Regions from separate parts of the Bacillus spongiae genome, predicted to be linked through region 1. Evidence: riboswitches for the same ligand, from Rfam matches in the RefSeq annotation. Region 1 holds a riboswitch; each other region holds the start of a gene.
The links. A riboswitch is a leader RNA that binds a small molecule or an ion and turns the genes downstream of it on or off. The one in region 1 is predicted to bind S-adenosylmethionine.
Positions count from the first base shown of each region.

Region 2: another riboswitch for S-adenosylmethionine. It lies ahead of metK (methionine adenosyltransferase); the one in region 1 lies ahead of WAK64_RS12435 (methionine ABC transporter ATP-binding protein).
Region 3: another riboswitch for S-adenosylmethionine. It lies ahead of WAK64_RS11245 (O-acetylhomoserine aminocarboxypropyltransferase/cysteine synthase family protein); the one in region 1 lies ahead of WAK64_RS12435 (methionine ABC transporter ATP-binding protein).

Region 1 is NZ_JBBAXC010000009.1:146,918-151,089, reverse strand. Features, by position in the region: gene WAK64_RS12445 (thioredoxin family protein) at 1-216, shown strand, start outside; gene WAK64_RS12440 (hypothetical protein) at 538-861, shown strand; SAM riboswitch class I at 980-1,093, shown strand; gene WAK64_RS12435 (methionine ABC transporter ATP-binding protein) at 1,208-2,230, shown strand; gene WAK64_RS12430 (methionine ABC transporter permease) at 2,227-2,895, shown strand; gene WAK64_RS12425 (MetQ/NlpA family ABC transporter substrate-binding protein) at 2,909-3,718, shown strand; gene WAK64_RS12420 (hypothetical protein) at 4,115-4,172, opposite strand, start outside.
Region 2 is NZ_JBBAXC010000016.1:33,078-37,249, reverse strand. Features, by position in the region: gene WAK64_RS17235 (immune inhibitor A domain-containing protein) at 1-675, opposite strand, end outside; gene WAK64_RS17230 (gamma carbonic anhydrase) at 1,095-1,607, shown strand; gene metK (methionine adenosyltransferase) at 1,694-2,893, opposite strand; SAM riboswitch class I at 3,150-3,272, opposite strand; gene pckA (phosphoenolpyruvate carboxykinase (ATP)) at 3,684-4,172, shown strand, end outside.
Region 3 is NZ_JBBAXC010000008.1:83,318-87,489, reverse strand. Features, by position in the region: gene metX (homoserine O-acetyltransferase MetX) at 1-725, opposite strand, end outside; gene WAK64_RS11245 (O-acetylhomoserine aminocarboxypropyltransferase/cysteine synthase family protein) at 737-2,047, opposite strand; SAM riboswitch class I at 2,182-2,292, opposite strand; gene WAK64_RS11240 (trans-sulfuration enzyme family protein) at 2,394-3,548, opposite strand; gene WAK64_RS11235 (redoxin domain-containing protein) at 3,776-4,172, opposite strand, start outside.

The DNA.
Region 1 (4,172 bases):
GTAGCAGGGAAGATGCTTGAGGTAACAAACGAGCTTCTTCCCTCTCTGGATATAGGGAAAATGGATTTAAATTATGCACCTGAACTAGCCGATGAATATGGTATTGAGAGTGTCCCATGCTTATTAACATTTGTTAATGGAATGATTCAAGAAAAGGTCTATGCATTTCAATCAGTGCCGTTTCTTTACGAAAAGCTATTAACTGTAAAAGCGTAAAAAACAAGGATGAATCGTTGTTTTTTTGTTATGCGCTTTTCTTTTCCGCTTGTATTTTCGTCATGTGACTTACTAAGGTTGCCTCCCAATCTAATTGCTACTATTCATTCTATAATAAGGTGAATCATTAAGGTTTTCGGTAGGACAACAAACGAAAACATCATGTGAAAATACTACAAAAGACACGATTGAATATTGATTGTATAATACCCCTTTTTATCTTTTTCAAATTTCATAGAAAGTTGTCGATTAAATCTAAAAGGAATCTCCCCGATTTTGAGGAATAATATGTATGATGCCACAAAATAGGGAGGTTTTCTTTTGAGAGAACAATTGAATCGCTTCATTCATGCTTATGAGTTAAGACCCCACGTGCAACAATTAATGCCTCATAGCCCCTTTTGCCTATTGCTTCAAACGGAAGAAGAAACGTGGTTCTTAAAATGGCAGGAGAAAAAGGTAGAAATTCTTTCTGAATATAACCATCAGCCGAACATTACACTCATAGGATCTCAAGAGAACTTTACCGTATTATTTTCAGCTAGACAAAAGCTCTCAACCCTTGTGACACTTGAGCTGCTAAATTATAACGGGCGCTATCGAGATTACTTGCGAATGGAATCGATCCTGTGGCTTTGCGGATAAAGGGTAAATGTGGAAGAATAAAAACTATTGACACAACAAAAAATATCATGTTAGAATCACAAACATAAATTAATTATTTAAAAATGAACGACAAGTAAAATTAAATATAGTGATAAGACTCTTATCCAGAGAGGTGGAGGGATGTGCCCTATGAAACCCGGCAACCATCAACGATTACGTTGAAATGGTGCCAATTCACACGAAACACGGATAGTGTTTCGGCAGATGAGAGAAAGGAATATTCATTTTTGCCTTTCTGCTCTTTTGCAGAAAGGCATTTTTTATTCTATCAGACAAATACTAACCTAGAAGCACAGAAGAGAAGATTGGAAAGTGGGTGATGGAGTTGATCTCCATTTCGAATGTAAAGAAAGTTTTTAATACAAAATCTGGGACTATTACAGCTGTTGATAATGTAAATCTTCAAATCCAAAAAGGAGAAATTTTTGGAATGATTGGGTACAGTGGTGCAGGAAAAAGTACATTGCTGCGAATGTTGAATGGTCTAGAAGTACCTACAACAGGTGAGGTTCAGATTAATAATAAAATAATATCAAAAATAACAGGGAAAGACTTAAGGAAAGCACGCCAAAGAATATCGATGATTTTTCAGCATTTTAATCTTTTATGGTCTCGAACAGTTGCTGAAAATATTGCATTCCCTCTTGAGATTGCTGGTGTTGATAAACCACAAAGAGAGAGAAGAGTCGCGGAGCTGATTAAGTTAGTCGGTTTAGAAGGAAGAGAGGCTGCTTACCCTTCGCAACTTAGTGGAGGACAAAAGCAACGTGTTGGCATTGCTAGAGCACTAGCAAATAATCCACAGGTGTTATTATGTGACGAAGCAACTTCCGCTCTCGATCCTGAAACGACGGACAGCATACTAAATTTATTAGTGGAAATTAATAAACAGCTAGGCTTAACAATTGTTTTAATTACACATGAGATGCACGTCATTAAGAAAATCTGTCATCGAGTAGCCGTGTTGGAAGATGGGAAGGTTGTTGAGATGGGAGATGTACTAGATGTATTTCAACACCCAAAACAGAAGATTACTAAACGTTTTGTTCAACAAATTAGTGAACAAGAGGAGACGAGTGAAACGATCCAACACTTACTTGGTCAATATCCAAATGGGAAAGTAATAAAATTAACTTTTATTGAAGCATCTGCAGAGCAGCCTGTTATTACCTCCCTAATTAGAAAATATAAAATCAATGTGAATATTCTTCAAGGGAATATTGCCCATACCCAAAAAGGACCGTATGGAACACTAATTCTTCATCTAGCGGGAGATAGTGACGAAATAGGAGAAGCCCTTCATTACCTTGATGAACAAAACGTAGGGGTGGAGGTGATTACAGCATGATTGAAACGTTATTTCCAAATGTGGAATGGGACAATATGTGGGAAGCTACATTAGAAACATTATATATGACAGGAATGGCGGTAAGTATTACCTTCATCCTTGGTACGATGTTAGGACTCATTTTATTTTTAACTTCACAGGGAAATTTATGGGAACAGAAATTTGTTTACTCTTTAACAAGTGCTGTGGTGAATGTGTTCCGATCTATTCCTTTTATTATTTTAATTGTTTTACTGATTCCCTTTACTAAAATTTTATTAGGTACCATTCGTGGTGCAAATGCAGCACTTCCTGCACTGATTATCGGGGCAGCACCGTTTTATGCAAGGATGGTTGAGCTCGCACTTCGAGAAATTAATAAAGGTGTTATTGAAGCAGCAAGGTCAATGGGAGCCAAAACATTTACAATCATTTGGAAAGTACTTTTACCAGAATCCCTGCCTGCGCTCATATCAGGGTTAACCGTAACGGCCATTGCTTTAGTTGGATATACAGCCATGGCGGGAGTGATTGGAGCAGGTGGTCTAGGAAACTTAGCCTATTTAGATGGATTTCAACGAAGTAGAGATGATGTCACTTTAATGGCAACCATCATTATTTTAATTATTGTGTTCGCCCTCCAAGCAATTGGAGATGTCATAACTAAAAGAATAGACAAAAGATAAGGAGAGGTTCAACATGAAAAAATGGATTAAAGGATTAGCAATAGGAAGTGTTTTAACTTTAGCTGCTTGCGGAAATGGTGATGAAGCTGAGAATAAAATTGTGGTTGGAGCGTCAAACGTACCTCATGCTGAAATTTTAGAAAAGGCAGTACCTTTATTAGAGGAGAAAGGCTATGAACTTGAAATTGAAACATATCAAGATTATATTTTGCCGAACCAAGATTTAGACAATGGAGATTTAGATGCGAATTATTTTCAACACATTCCTTATTTAGAGTTAGAAATAGCTGATAAAGGGTATGATTTTGTGAATGCTGGTGGAATTCATATCGAGCCGATCGGTGTATACTCAACGAAATATAACTCATTGGAGGAATTACCTGAAGGGGCAGTTATCCTGCTAAGTAGTGCAGTTCCTGATCACGGTCGTATTTTAACAATGCTTGAAGCGGAAGGCTTAATTACATTATCAGAGGATGTTGAAAAAACAGCTGCAACAATTGATGACATTGTCGAAAACCCAAAGAACCTTGAGTTTGATTATGAGTATGAGGCAGCACTACTTCCAGAGCTATTTAAAAATGGAGAAGGAGACGCTGTTTTAATCAACTCAAACTATGCACTGGATGCAGGCTTAAATCCAATCGAAGATTCAATAGCCATTGAAAATAGTGAATCACCTTATGTGAATATTGTTGCTGTAAACAGTGAGAACAAAGAAAATGAAGGAATTAAAGCATTAGTGGACGTTCTTCACTCTCAAGAAATCCAAGATTATATTTTAGAAGAGTGGGGAGGTTCGGTAGTCCCTGTATCTGAGTAAGCAGATGTTAAAACGCTTGAAGACGAAGTGATCTGTATCCAAGGTCATATCTTCAAGCGTTTTTTCTTTTGGTCATAAATATGCAAAAAGAATAATCTCTATATTTACATGGGGGATTGATTACGCTTCCTTTAAATTTGAAGTGGGTAGTTTCAAGTAGTCGTTAATCGGAGAACAGCTACAAAGGAGAGGATTGAACGAGCGTTTTTAAGCATGAAACAGCAAATGTACTTGATAAAAAAATGCAATATTGATGCTTACTTAGATACCATCAAAACGTATAATAACATCATGTTGATTTGTTTGTGTTATCTATTTTTGTAATTGATATAAGCTTACTATTTATTTATCTATATTGTTTAAAACATGTACGAGCTTAAATCCGTAGTTGAAACTCTAATTGCTAATGTTCTTTTTTAAAATTGGAAAAGTTAACTCCATTAATAATACGAGA
Region 2 (4,172 bases), on a different contig from region 1:
AGAGCCACCAGATTGTTGCTCATAGTATTGTTTCATGGATATTAAGTTCTCACCATTTGGCCCTTCATATCCGTTTTCACCAAAGGCCATATCTTCGTAATGTTCCTTTACATAATCTTCGTAATACATATCCGTATCTTCAGGATTTATGTCATTTGCTTTAAAGTCAGGAAATTCCATTAATAGAATAAGTAGTTTGTCTTCACGTACATCACCATCATAAGACTCTTCTACTAGGTTTTCTGGATGTCGCTTTTTCCATTTACTAAGCTTGTCTTTTAACCAATCCTTGAAGGGCTTTTTATGTAGCTCCTCTTTAATTTTCTTACTAAGCTTATCATCTTTCTCATCTAATTCAGCGTCAAGCTTCATTTGTTTCTCAGCTTTATCTGAAGCTTTCTTCAAATAATCCTTTACAGCTTCTTCTGCTTCTACAACCGTTGCATCCTTGGATATTTTTCCACTTTCCTTAAGCATTTCAATTAACCGATCTTCATTCGCAATTCCTAAATCTATTGGACTTCCAACAGAATAGTAGGATTCAACTGTTGTTGCCTTCGCTGTTTCAACTTTTGTAGAGGTCATATTCATAGCATTCGTAGATGCAGGAGCGACAAATGCTCCCAAGGACAAAACAGCAGCCGTAGCTACACTTACAAATTGTCTACGCTTCATTTAATTTCCCCCTTAATATAAACTAATAAACTACTAAATTAGTATAGTAAAAATTGTTAGAAAAGTCATTATTTTCAGTTATTTTTGATTAGATTTTCCTAATTTTGCTAAATTTTTCTACATTTCATATGACTTTTTTACTATTTTTTACAATAAAACCATTATTTTTCTTGTACATCTATCATTCTTATACATACCTTTCGCAGGCTTTATATTGCTATTATTCTTTGACTATCACTTTTTATTTAATGAAAAATGTAAGAAGCTGATTTTTATCATAATATTTCTTCAAACCCGTCTGTCTCTTGAAACGCTTACTTTATATGTATGGCTTTCAAATGAAAAATCTTCAAATTCCCTTTAAGGTTCTAGACAATTTTTGTTACACTATTTTTATTACTATACAAAGGAGACATACAATGATCTATCCTTACCATGATTCATATCCTACTATCTCCTCCTCTTCCTTTATTGCTGATTATGTGACCATATCAGGGGATGTAACCATTGGAGAAGAATCTAGCATTTGGTTTAATACCGTTATTCGCGGGGATGTCGCCCCAACAATTATTGGGCAAAAAGTAAATGTACAAGATAATTGCGTCCTTCATCAAAGTCCCAATAACCCTCTTATTTTAGAAGATGAAGTTACAGTAGGACATTCTGTCATTCTTCACAGTTGTAAAATTAGAAAGAAAGCACTCATCGGCATGGGTTCAATTATATTAGATAATGCTGAAATAGGTGAAGGAGCATTCATTGGGGCAGGAAGCCTGGTTCCACAAGGTAAAGTAATCCCACCAAACACACTAGCATTTGGAAGACCTGCTAAAGTCATTCGTGAACTGACAAATGATGATATTGAAGACATGAAAAGAATTTCACGTGAATACGCAGAAAAAGCTCAATACTATAAAAAGCTACAAAAATAAAAAAGAGCGAAAAAAAATAAACTGCCCCCCAATTGTTAGACACATACTCTAATAATTGGAGGTGCAGTTCAAAATCGCTTTTTTTATTAATTTAACGCTTGGTCCTTTAATGTACTTGCTTTATCTGTACGCTCCCAAGGTAAATCAAGGTCATTTCGGCCAAAGTGACCATATGCTGCCGTTTGTTTATATATAGGACGACGTAAATCAAGCATTTTAATAATGCCTGCTGGTCGTAAATCAAAATTATGACGGACAACTTCAATTAATTTATCTTCATTCACTTTACCTGTGCCAAATGTATCGATTGAAATAGAAACTGGCTGTGCAACACCAATCGCATAAGCAAGCTGCACTTCGCATTTATCTGCTAAACCAGCTGCCACTATATTTTTGGCAACGTAACGGGCAGCATAAGCAGCTGAACGGTCTACTTTTGTGGCATCCTTACCTGAAAATGCACCGCCGCCGTGACGTGCATACCCACCATAAGTATCTACAATAATTTTTCTTCCAGTTAATCCTGCATCTCCTTGAGGACCACCGATAACGAAACGTCCAGTTGGGTTAATAAAATACTTTGTTTCATCATCAATTAGCTCTTTTGGAACAATCGGATTAATAACATACTCTTTTAGATTACGTTGAATTTGCTCCAAACTTACTTCTGGGTGATGTTGAGTAGAAATAACAATCGTATCAATACGAACAGGTTGATTGTTCTCATCATACTCTACCGTTACTTGTGTTTTTCCATCTGGACGTAGGTATGGTAAAATCTCTTCCTTACGAACCTCTGTTAATCGACGGGCTAATTTATGAGCTAAAGAAACTGGTAAAGGCATAAGTTCATTTGTTTCATTACATGCAAAACCAAACATTAAACCTTGGTCACCTGCACCAATTGCCTCAATTTCTTCATCTGTCATTTGTCCTTCACGTGCTTCTAATGCTTTGTCGACACCCATCGCAATATCAGCAGACTGCTCATCAATTGATGTTAAAACAGCACATGTTTCTGCATCGAATCCATATTTAGCACGTGTATAACCAATCCCTTTCACGGTTTCACGAACAATTTTAGGAATATCAACGTAAGTATTTGTTGTAATTTCACCTGATACTAGTACAAGTCCAGTCGTGACAGATGTCTCACACGCCACACGTGCATTTGGGTCCTTTGCTAAAATGGCGTCTAGAATAGAATCCGAAATTTGATCACAAATTTTATCTGGATGTCCTTCTGTTACAGATTCTGAAGTAAATAAATGGCGTTTCTCAGTCAATCTATATTCCTCCCTTAAAGTTAATTACAGTACTTAAAACGAAATCACTCTTTTGTTCTCTCGTCCTCAGACTGCAAAATTAATCTTCACGGTACTCATTCCCCTAATAGTATGAAATAAAGGTTAGGTTTTTAGTCGCAGACCTCAATAAAATAGCTCTGCTGAAGGGCTCAAATGAATCGTTTACATTCATAAGAAAAAACCTTTCCAAATTTAAAAATGAGGAAAGGTTTTGAATTCTACATCGAGCCTTTCACTCTTATCGATCAAGGGTTACCTTGCAGGTTAGCACCTTTCTCAGTAAGGACGTAGAAATACATTCCTTGAGTAGGTTGCTGGGTTTCATTGGGCCCGTCCCTCCACCAGCTCGGAATAAGAGTATCCGTTCAAATTTCAATAATATCTAATCCATATCATAGTGTCAACTACTTTATCATTATTTTATGTCTTTTCATCGTTAACGGACTATAATAAAAAATTATCTTTACACAAAATGAAGGATAGACTGAAGAAATCTCGGAAGACTCACCACTTTCACTCATGATAAATGGCTGCCATATACTCTTTTCTACGATTCATTTATACATCATATTTATCCAATTTACCTTTAACGCAAACTTCCCTTCTACATAATTTATATAGTAATTCATCTATTTTATTGACAATTCCATGACAAATTGGAAAAGATTAAGAAAATAAAGTCAATAGTATAGACTAATAAGTTGAATGTGTTATACTAATTAAAGAGGAACAAAGGGGTATTAAAATAAAGACAAAGGAAGGGTTAAATATGAATTCAGTGAGCATGTCTAGTGAATTAACAGAATTATTATTAGGTGAAAATATACAAACACAACTATCTGTACCAACTCTAGTTGAAAAAGTACTTCACCGCAATGAAGGGGTACTAACAGCTTCAGGCGCTGTACGTGCAGAAACAGGGAAGTACACTGGACGCTCTCCGAAAGATAAATACATCGTTGAAGAAGGTTCGTCAAGTAACAAAATTGATTGGGGTTCAGTTAACCAGCCGATTTCCCCAGAAAAATTTGATCAATTATATCATAAAGTCATCAAGCACCTCGAAGAAAGAAATGAAGTGTTTGTATTCAAAGGTTTCGCAGGCGCAGACCATAAACATAGAATGCCCATTCAAGTAATTAACGAATATGCATGGCATAATTTATTTGCTCAACAACTTTTCATTCGTCCTAATGAGGAAGAGCTAAAGCAGCATCAAGCAGAGTTCACCGTCATTTCTGCTCCGAATTTTAAAGCA
Region 3 (4,172 bases), on a different contig from region 1:
TGATAGGCTAAATAAGATTCCACTTCAAAAACGTCGTTATCAGCTTTTTTCCTATTAAACGTTTCATTCCATACCTCTCTACTTCGATACGTCACCATTCCTGCCATTCTAGCTATCTCAAGACCTCTTAAATCAGAGGATTGGTCATAATTCCCGTTATCCCATTTTGGGTCGTTTTGAATAGCAAGCGTCCCAATTGTATTAAAAGCAATAGCATAATCACTTAAAAAAGGGGTCGCTGCTAAAACGACTAAGCGGTTCATAAATGTGGGGTATAATAGACCCCACTCTAGAGCCTGCATTCCCCCTAATGACCCCCCAATGACTGCCTCTACCTCATTTATCCCTAGCACATCCAATGCAGCCCGATGGGAATGAACAATATCACGAATCGTTACGGGGGGAAAGGTAAGTCGATAAGGTTCATTTGTTAATGTATTAATGGACATTGGGCCACTACTACCATGACAGCCTCCCAAAACATTTAACGTAATCACTTGAAACCGGTCCGTATCTATCGTTTTTTTCGGACCAATTACCTCATGCCACCACCCCGGATTCTTCTCCGTTCCGGCTGCTCGATGATCACCTGTTAGAGCATGACAAATGAGAATAAATGGGTTATGCTCCTCACCAACCCATTCATAGGCAATTTCCACCTTAGATAGTTCCGTTCCGTCCTGAAAGCAAAAATTATTGAGAATGACTTTTCCTTCTCTTCTCACCTTGCCCCTCCTTATGATTGCGGGATTGTCGAGGTGAATTTTTTGGCTTTTAGTATGGCATCGGATAAGTCTGCTATTAAATCATTTTTTGATTCCAACCCTACCGACAAGCGAATTAACTCTTCCGTGACGCCTGTCGTTAACATTTCATCTACACTTAACTGTTGATGAGTCGTTGAAGCAGGGTGAATAATGAGCGATTTTGCATCCCCTACATTTGCAACATGCGACCATAAATTGACGGAGTCGATAATAGTTCTACCTACTTCTCGCCCACCTTTAATGCCAAAATTAACAATTGATCCATACCCGGTTTTTAGGTACTTCTCTGCTAGCGGCTTTGTTTGATGAGATGCTAAGCCAGGATACGAAACCCAAGCAACATCTTCATGTTTTTCCAAATACTGAGCTATAGAAAAGGCATTATCGTTATGACGGTCCATCCGCAAGTGTAAAGTTTCAAGTCCTTGTAAAAGTAAAAAGGCATTTTGAGGACTTAAGCACGCCCCTATATCTCGTAATAGTTGAACACGAAGTTTAATAATAAAAGCGGCTTCCCCAATATCTGTCGCATACCTCAAACCATGATAGCTCGAATCAGGTTCTGTAAGTCCTGGGAATTTCCCATTTGTCCAATCAAATTTTCCCCCATCTACGACAATACCCCCAATCGCTGTTCCGTGTCCCCCAATCCACTTCGTGGCGGAATGAACGACAATATCCGCCCCATACTTAAGTGGTTGACAAAGGTATGGCGTAGCAAATGTATTATCTATAATGAGGGGGACACCACATTCATGAGCAATATCAGCAACCTTTTCCACATCTAAAACATCTAAGCTCGGATTTCCAATAATTTCTCCAAACACCGCTTTCGTCTTTGGCGTAATGGCTTGGCGAAAATTTTCTGGATTTGCTGGGTCAACAAACCTTACATTAATCCCATATTTCGGTAAAGTAGTTGAAAATAAATTATATGTTCCGCCGTATAAGGAAGAAGCTGCGACAACCTCATCGCCAGCATGAGCAATATTTAATATAGCTAATGATATTGCTGCCATACCTGATGAAACAGCAAGCGCTCCTACTCCTCCCTCTAATAATGCCAACCGTTTTTCCAATACATCAACCGTTGGATTTCCAATGCGCGTATAAATGTTCCCTGGCTCTTGTAAAGCAAACAGCTTTGCAGCGTGGTCACAATTGTCAAATACAAAAGAAGTAGTCTGATAAATCGGCACAGCTCTCGATCCTGTCGTAGCATCTGGAGTCTGACCTCCGTGCAGTAATAACGTCTCAACCTCAAATGTTTTTTCTGTCATCTTTATTCCTCCTTAAGAGATTCTAAAGTCGATGGCCAATGACATAGTCGGATGGGGAAAAATGAGCGTGGAGAGTAAAAAAGAACAGTAAAAAACCCTCTTCCGTAAGAAGAGGGCAAACTTACAAACTCCTCCTCTCATCTTCCAGGTTATGACCTGTAGGATTTAGCACCTTTTCAAGTGTTGTTCACTTGAAGGTTGCCGGGCTTCGCAGGGCCTATTCCCTCCGCCACTCTCGATAAGAGTATTAAATTGTAATCATTATTCATGGCTTATAAAGATTATAGAGTATGACTGTGTTAACGTCAATCATTTATTCTGAATTTTCTAATAAATATTCTTTCATTCACTGCTTACTTGAACCCTTTTGCATCTTTATATGTGAGAGAGCATCTTGGAATTGCTTCACAATATCCTCTTCTTCTTCAATTCCTACCGATATACGCACAACTCTTTCGTTAATGCCGAGTTCTTCCTGAGCTTCTTTTGGCAAAGCTCGATGACTCGTTCCAAGCGGATAAGAAACGGTCGTTTCAACTCCTGCTAAAGAAGGAACAATTTTAATCCAACTTAACGAAGTGAAAAACACGCTCATATCGACGCCTTCTACTAATTCAATTGTGACAATGGCTCCATTTCCTTTATGGGACAGCCCATCTGGATAGTAAACCTTTTTTATTTTATTATGTTGCCTTAAGGATTGTGCTAATCGTTCCGCATTTCTGGCCTGCTGATTCATGCGAAGAGCCAGTGTCTTCACCCCTCTAGAAGCAAGCCATGCTTCAAAAGGGCTTAAATTAAGGCCAAGATTAACCACCTTTTCCCGAACCTTTCCCATCAGCTGCTCACCCCCGATGATTACTCCTGCAGTCACATCACTATGGCCCCCTATGTATTTTGTCGCACTATGGACAACTACATCTGCTCCTAGCTTATATGGCTGTACAAAATAAGGTGTCGAAAACGTATTATCAATCATTAAACTGAGTTCATGTTGTTTTGCCAACGTCGATAAATGGGCAATGTTTTCAATCCGCAGGAAAGGATTTGTTACGGTTTCTGAGAATAGGAGCTTCGTTTCCTTACGAATAGCCTTTACGATTTCCTGCTTATTAGCAAAATCAACAAATGAGACACTTATTCCAAATGCGCTTAGCTCAGTAGCTAAGAGATGATACGTGCCACCGTACAAATCCTTTGCTGCAATAAGGTGATCTCCAGCTTGAGCAATTCCTAAAATTCCCGCTAAGATGGCACCAAGTCCAGATGATGCAGCGACGCCACTCGGCGCCCCCTCTAACCCAGCCACCGTCTGCCCTAATTCATCTGTATTCGGATTCCCTACCCTTGAATATAAATAAGGTGATTCACCTGTATAATAGCTTTCCAGTTCTTCTAAGGAAGAAAAAGAGAAAACGGAGGTTTGATAGATGGGAGTTGCTTTACTCTGAATGTTTCTCGTTTGTTTATATCCATGCACGACTTTTGAACCAAACTTCATCTTATCTCCACCTTCTAAATTGTAGTGTATGTTTGTTATTGTCAATCGAACCTAAGCAAAACTGGAATAGCCCGCTCTTTTCCTATTATGAACTCTTCCTACTAATCTCTCAATATCAATCATTAAATGCGAATTAATTAACCATTGTGACGTGTTTAGTAATCTTAACATTTCCCTCTCAATACCCCTTCTTAGTCAAGCTAATGTGATCCTCTTCTTCGAAATCATTATGGCATTTGTTGGACTATATCACTCAACATCTCCTCACTCATTGGACCTATCCTTTTTTCGTAAATATGTCCATCAGAAGTAAGAAAATAAGTAGTGGGAATGGATAACACCTTATAGCTATCGGCTACTTCTCCCGATTTATCTAAAAGGACTGGAAAGGTCAATTGATAATCTTTAATAAATTTTTGAACCGCGCTAGGGCCATTATCCTCACTTGTTAAATTCACTGCGACGATTTCTACATTATGCTCTTTTTGAAAGGTCTCATAATATTGTTGCATATAGGGCATTTCTGCCTTACAAGGTGGACACCATGTTGCCCAAAAATTTAAGATGACCTTCTTCCCCTTTAAAGCAGATAACGTCATGTCCTTTCCATCAACTGTCGTTAAC